One region of the Adlercreutzia sp. ZJ154 genome, then DNA from elsewhere that is predicted to be linked to it. Evidence: predicted binding sites of a transcription regulator. Region 1 holds the regulator's gene; the other holds the start of a gene.
The links. Region 1 encodes HrcA, which represses chaperone genes, less so after heat shock. Its sites were predicted from a motif close to TNTTAGCANNCNNNNNNNNNGNNTGCTAANA; they were not measured.

Region 1 (3,432 bases):
TACGTGCGCATAAAGATCGCCGCGAGAATCGCTTTTAATCTTTGGCATGCCGAAACCTTTAATGCGCAAAACATCTCCATTTTGAGTACCGTGCGGGACTTTGATAGATACTTCTTCGTCTTCAAGAATGCCATCTATTAAAACTGTCGATCCTAGCGCTGCTTGCACCATAGAAATATCAATTTGGGCATGCAGATTATCGCCGTCACGCTCGTAGTATTCATGCGGCTGCATGCGAATAGTTACAATCAAATCGCCAGAGGGCGCACCCTGCAATCCCGCTTCGCCGTAATTAGGAACACGGAGTTGCTGACCATCGTGGATTCCTGCAGGTATTTCTACAGAAACGCGTTGTCTATCTGGAATACGACCCTGTCCGCCACATTCTTCACATGCGCCTTCTATGCTCTCGCCTGTGCCATTACACTTCGAACAAGTCTGAGACGATTGCATATCTCCCAAAAATGTTCGTTGTACTGTAACTACGCGTCCGGTGCCTCCGCATTCAGGGCATTGTACGCTTTTGCCATCTGGGCCAAGACCTGTGCTATTGCAATCGGCGCATGGTGCTAATCTATCGTATACGATCTCTTTTTTTACACCTTTAGCTGCTTCTTCCAGAGTAATCTTTAATCCGATGCCCATATCTCGACCATCTTTGCGCACCTGACGCGCAGCGTTTGAGCCAAAGCCGCTAAAGAAAGACGAGAATATATCGCCCATTCCACCGAATCCGCCACCGAAAATATCTTCAAAATCAACGTATCCACTACCTCCCCCGGCAGCCCCGGGAATGGTACCAAAACGATCATATTGCGCTCTTTTAGATGCATCAGAGAGCACATCGTATGCCTCGTTTAATTCTTTGAATTCATCTTCTGCATTTGGAGATTTATTAACATCGGGATGCAATTCGCGAGCGCGTCGCCTGTAAGCCTTCTTTATTTCGGTTTCATTTGCATCACGAGAAACGCCTAAGATTTCATATAGATCTTTCGTAGCAGTTGGCATATTGTGTTTTATCCATTCTCTCCCATTGCGTCTCGTGCTGCTCTTACTGCACGAATAACGCCTGTGTAATCCATACGTGTAGGTCCTATAACGGCTACTATTCCCTGAGCAGATCCTCTACCATATACTCCGGTAATAACCGAAACGCCAGAGAGCCCAGCAGATGCGTTTTCGCTTCCAATGCGCACCATTATATTGCCGCTGCGCTGCCCTTCGTCATTGAATACGCTAAGCAATACCGATTCATCTTCTAATATTTCCATCAGGGGTAATAAGGTAGACGAATCTTGAAACTCCGGTTTTCGCATCAATGCGGAAAGACCCATTCGTGAAATCTGGCGAAGATGAGTTTCTCCTTCATCGGGCGGTAAAACCAAAGATAGACAATCAGTTAGACGAGCAAGTTCGGCAGAAGTACGCTCCATAAGTTCATCCAAAACATCGGCACTTTTGCGCAATTGCTCTACAAGTGAGCGATGTGGATGATCGTCTTTAAGCGCACCCGATGCTATTAGCTCTTCGACGTAAGCGCGATATCCCGCATCAGTGGGAATGCGTCCTGCAGATGTGTGTGGCTGCTGGATGTAACCTTCGTCTTCTAGGGCAGATAAATCGTTTCTGACCGTAGCAGAACTGACACCTAAACCATAATGTTCAACTATGGTTCGCGACCCTACGGGCATAGCATGAGCTATATATTCTTCTATGAGCGCCCGTAAAACCTGCTGTCGCCTATCGGAGAGCATCTTCCTCGCTTCCAAAATTCAAACTATTGTATACAGTGTGTCTTATTTTAGCAGCCGAAGGTCTAGAGTGCTAATTATTGATTAGATAAATCTAAAAGTGCTCCATAAAGATGATTGCCGCACAACCAACCGCGCTTTGTTGGTTGCCATCTATTATCGGCATGTTCCAAAAATCCATCTGCAGCCAAGTCTTGAAAAGCTTGCATAGCTTGCGGAAGAATCAATGCAGCTTCATTCAACTTATCATCTGATACACCTTTAGCCATTCTCATTGCAAGCATAAGATCTTCTGCCACCATTTGAGAGGCATTCAGATCGTCTACTACATGATTATCTTGTACTCGCATGCGCCGACTAGCATTTTGGGTCATAGTGGTGGCGGAAAATCCAATACCTAAATAAGGAATTCCTTGCCAATATGAACAATTATGTCTGCTTTCATATCCGGGTATTGCGTAATTAGCTACTTCGTAATGCAAAAACCCACTTTGACGTAAAATGCGACTGGCTTCTTCCATCATATCGGCTTGTAAGTCTTCATCAGGCTCGGGAAGCATATTGGCGCAAATCATATTATTTAGCGGAGTATGCTCTTCTACGCTAAGTGGGTAGATGCTTATGTGCTTTACTCCAAGTTCTATCGCTTGGCGCGCATCTGATATAAAACTATCAAGGGTTTGCCCGGGAAGTCCGCACATCAAGTCTACGCTTATGTTCTCAAATTTGCGCTGCGCTGTACGTATTGCGTTTGCGGCTTCCTCAGAATTATGCGCGCGTCCAATTAACGACAATAAATTATCATCGAAACTCTGTACACCCAACGAAAGCCTATTTACGCCAAGCGCCCACAGATCATCCACCATTCGTTCATCCAATGATTCTGGATTTGCCTCTACGGTGCACTCTACGCTAGGCGTTAGATGCATGCTAATTCCAAGCGCATACAACAAACTTGTTAAGTTTGCATTTCCTGCATGCGTGGGTGTGCCACCTCCTATGTAAACAGTTTCAATTGAAGACAGTTCACCTGCTTTGGAAAATTCGCGAATCTTTGATATAAGATCTTCAAAGTACTCTGTTATTTCAGGGGAAGAACTATCTTGGGCTTTTGTTGTGAAATCGCAATAGATGCACCTACTTTTACAAAAGGGAATATGGATATAGAGAGCTTTGTAAGGATCGTGTGGCATGCTTATCCCTCTTCCGCAACGATATGTGTCCTATGCAGTAAAGAATCAAACAACTCTTCGAAATCTTCTAACGATTCACACTGATTAATGCGCCCTCTTGCGGCGCTAGCGAAAGGCATTCCGGTTATATACCACATGGCATGTTTGCGCATGCGTACAATATTGCGCCCTTCGCGCTGACTTAAAAGCTGTGCATGTTGGCGCGCCATTGATATACGCTGCTCCATCGTAGGAATACTCGGTTGCGCAGCACCATCTAAAGCTGCTTTAATCTGAGTGAATATCCACGGATTACCCTGCGCGCCGCGCGCCACCATAATCGCGTCGCAGCCTGTCTTATCGATCATGCGTATAGCATCTGAGGCGCATTTGATATCGCCGTTACCTATAACCGGAATAGATACAGAAGACTTAACTCTAGCAATGGTTGACATATCAGAAACACCGCGATACATCTGGGTTGAAAACCTACCATGAACACATAC
Region 2 (3,432 bases), on a different contig from region 1:
CCGGAGGCGAACCAACTAAACGCGAAACTGCATGCTTCTCCATGTATTCCGACATGTCAAACGACAACAGCGCATCTTCGGAATTAAAGAGAAATTCCGCAAGCGATTTTGCAAGTTCTGTTTTGCCAACACCAGAGGGACCTAAGAAGATGAACGAGCCAGCCGGGCGCTTCGGGTCTTTCAATCCAGAACGCGAACGTCTAATAGCCTTCGATAGCGCTGTAACTGCCTCTTCTTGTCCAATTACGCGTTCATGTAAGACGCTTTCCATCCGCAAAAGTTTCTCTGTTTCAGCCTCTGTCAAGCTAGACACCGGAACTCCGGTAGACATCGATATAACATCAGCGACATCTTCCATAGTAACTTGGTTGATACTCTTCGCTGAATCAGCCTCCCACTGTTTCTCGGCTTCTTCGCGCTTGGTTTTAAGCTCGGCTTCTTTATCTCTAAGTGAAGCTGCACGCTCAAAATTCTGTTCACCTATGGCTTTGTCTTTATCTTGGCGAACACGCCTTATCTGGTCATCCAATTCGCGCAATTCTGGCGGCAGCGTCATATTGCGTATACGCATGCGCGCACCAGCTTCATCTAGGACATCTATCGCCTTGTCGGGCAAATACCTATCTTGAATGTAGCGATTGGCAAGCGAAACGCTAGCCTGAAGCGCCTCTTCAGTAAAATGCACCTGATGATGCGCTTCGTATCTATCACGCAAGCCTTCCAAAATACGTACAGCCTGCTCTTCATTTGGCTCTTTTATCGTAAGGGGCTGGAAACGCCGCTCAAATGCAGAGTCCTTCTCTAAATGTTTGCGGTATTCATCTAATGTAGTAGCACCAATTATCTGGATTTCGCCACGCGACAGCGGAGGTTTCAATATTGCAGCTGCATCTATAGAGCCTTCAGCAGATCCAGCACCTATTATCGTGTGTATCTCATCGATGAATAGCAGTACGTCACCTGCATCCATTACCTCTTTGATAACTTTCTTCATACGCTCTTCAAATTCACCGCGATACTTACTACCAGCGACAAGAGCCGATACATCAAGTGTTATCAGACGTTTATTGCGCAACAAATCAGGAACTTGATTCGATGCGATAAGTTGAGCTAGCCCTTCTGCAATAGCAGTTTTACCTACGCCCGGTTCTCCTAAAATAAGCGGATTGTTCTTCTGCCGCCTAGACAAAATCTGCATTACGCGCTCTATTTCTGCAGCGCGACCAATTACAGGGTCAAGCTTACCATCATGCGCTTTTTTAGTAAGGTCGGTTCCAAATTCGTTCAACATGCTATCGTGACTGCCGCCCATAGGATCAAACGAATTACGACCTGCCATTACCGGTGTCTGACCAACTATATCGTTCATTGTTGACCGAATGTCATCACCGCTAATTCCTAAACGCGAAAGCACATCTAGGGCAGTACCCTCTCCTTCTCGAACAATACCTAATAGCAAATGTTCTGTAGATATATAACTTTGCCCCATCTGCATGGCTTCACGCAGCGAATTCTCTAACACTCGTTTTACGCGAGGAGTAAAAGCTAAATGCCCCGACACATCAGTATCTTCATCTATTGAAGAAACCTGACGTATAGCCTGAACTACATCGTCATACGATACATTCATGCGCTCTATAGCCTGTGCCGCCAAACCCTCTTTTTCTTTTATAAGCCCAAGCAGAATATGCTCTGTACCAACATATGGCTGATGCAGAGCCCGCGCTTCATCCTGAGCCAGCACCAGCACCTTTCGAGCTTTATCTGTAAATTTTTCAAATGACATGTTCCCTCATTTCTAACACGCTATCACAATCTTTTTTTTCGAATGCAATTTTAGCAGTCGTTGGGCTAGAGTGCTAGCCAAGCACAACATACCCATATGCTATACAAACAAGAGCGGGACCAAACGGTCCCGCTCCAGATAAAACTATTTCAAACATGCGTTAATCACGCTTACCACCAATCGATATTGGAAGCGCATCGGCTGCATCGCTTGCTTGCTGTGTACGTATAAGCGCTACTGCCTTCTCCCATCGCTCAGAAGTGGACTTCTGCGCAAGCTCCTTATCAACTGGTTTACTTTCTATGATACGCTTCGCAAATGTTGGCATCTTCTCTGACATAGAAGTAATTTTGATAACTTCTCCAGTCTGCGGCGCTTCGATAAAGCACCCTTCAGCCAAATACATACCAACATGTCCAACAGTGTTATCTTCATAGGTGAAGAAAAGCAAATCGCCCATATGCAAATCGTTAAAATCTACATCGTCACCCTGCATACACTGATAATGAGTTGTACGCGGAATTTCAACTCCCATTGCCTGACGGTAAGCATACTGAACCAAGCCAGAGCAATCAAATGAGCCGGGAGTTGTGCCACCCCATACATAATCTTCACCAAGATGCGAAGTTGCCTCAACTACTAAATCAACCAAATCACGTTGCTCCATCTGAAGCTCACCTGTTTCCAAATTTGCTTCAGAAGAATAAAACTGACCGTCGTTATCAACTACTTCATATGTATGAGTAAGAACGTAATCTAGTGGCTCATCGTAACGAGTTAAATCGTATGTAACAATAAGATCTTGCAGTTTGGCGGAATATGCAATATCGGTAGCGTAGCGACCTTGCAGAAAATCGCAGGCATCTACATATGTCTCGGCATTCAATTTCCATGCCCCGCTGTAGAATCCACCCATGCTATTAGTCAAAAGCAATGCATAATCAGTTAGCGAATCGCGCATAGTGGGATAACTGCGAAAATCAGAATCGGTTATATACATCATGCCGCTATCATCATATTCGACAGTGCGCATGTTAACGCTGCTGCCATTATAGGCACCCTTTATACCAAACAAATTATTATTAGGAGCAGTAGCCAAAGCCGAATTGCCAGAAGCTGACTCAAGAATAGCCTGAGCAATCATCACAGACGCATATAAGCCGCTTTCATCTGCAATTTGTCTTGCTTGTTCGCCTATAACTGCAACAAATTTCTCGGTGGTCATGTTTACGCCAATGTTGTGAGGCGTATAAGTAGCATCACCGTTGTAGCTCCATTGAGGATAAGCTGGTGCATCACTTTCAGCATCTGAGGCTAAACCGCCAAAAACAGGATGCGGCACTACTAACTCAGGTACGCTGGGAGTTTCTTCTTTTTCAGATGCATCATTGCTACTGCTTTCATTATCTGAAGCAGTATCACTTGAAGAAGATTCGCTCTTGCTAGAATCGTCATTTGTAGATTCGGCATCCCCGGATTCGGCATCCTGTGATTCGCTATTGGTTTCTTCCTCTACACTTGCATCATCTGCGGCATCAGAAGAATCTGCATTATCGGCATTATCATCGGTGCTGCTATCGGCTTCATTTTCTGCAGGATTCTCAGGAGCGGGCACTTCCTCTGCTACCGGAGTTGTCAAAACACCC

Region 2: the regulator HrcA is predicted to act here: its motif matches at 1,835-1,865, upstream of G7Y37_RS08270 (ATP-dependent Clp protease ATP-binding subunit).

The regions. Positions count from the first base shown of each region.
Region 1 is NZ_JAAKEF010000001.1:144,876-148,307, forward strand. Features, by position in the region: gene dnaJ (molecular chaperone DnaJ) at 1-1,011, opposite strand, end outside; gene G7Y37_RS00690 (heat-inducible transcriptional repressor HrcA) at 1,020-1,757, opposite strand; gene hemW (radical SAM family heme chaperone HemW) at 1,832-2,947, opposite strand; gene dusB (tRNA dihydrouridine synthase DusB) at 2,950-3,432, opposite strand, start outside.
Region 2 is NZ_JAAKEF010000023.1:4,431-7,862, reverse strand. Features, by position in the region: gene G7Y37_RS08270 (ATP-dependent Clp protease ATP-binding subunit) at 1-1,786, opposite strand, end outside; gene G7Y37_RS08265 (glucosaminidase domain-containing protein) at 1,947-3,432, opposite strand, start outside.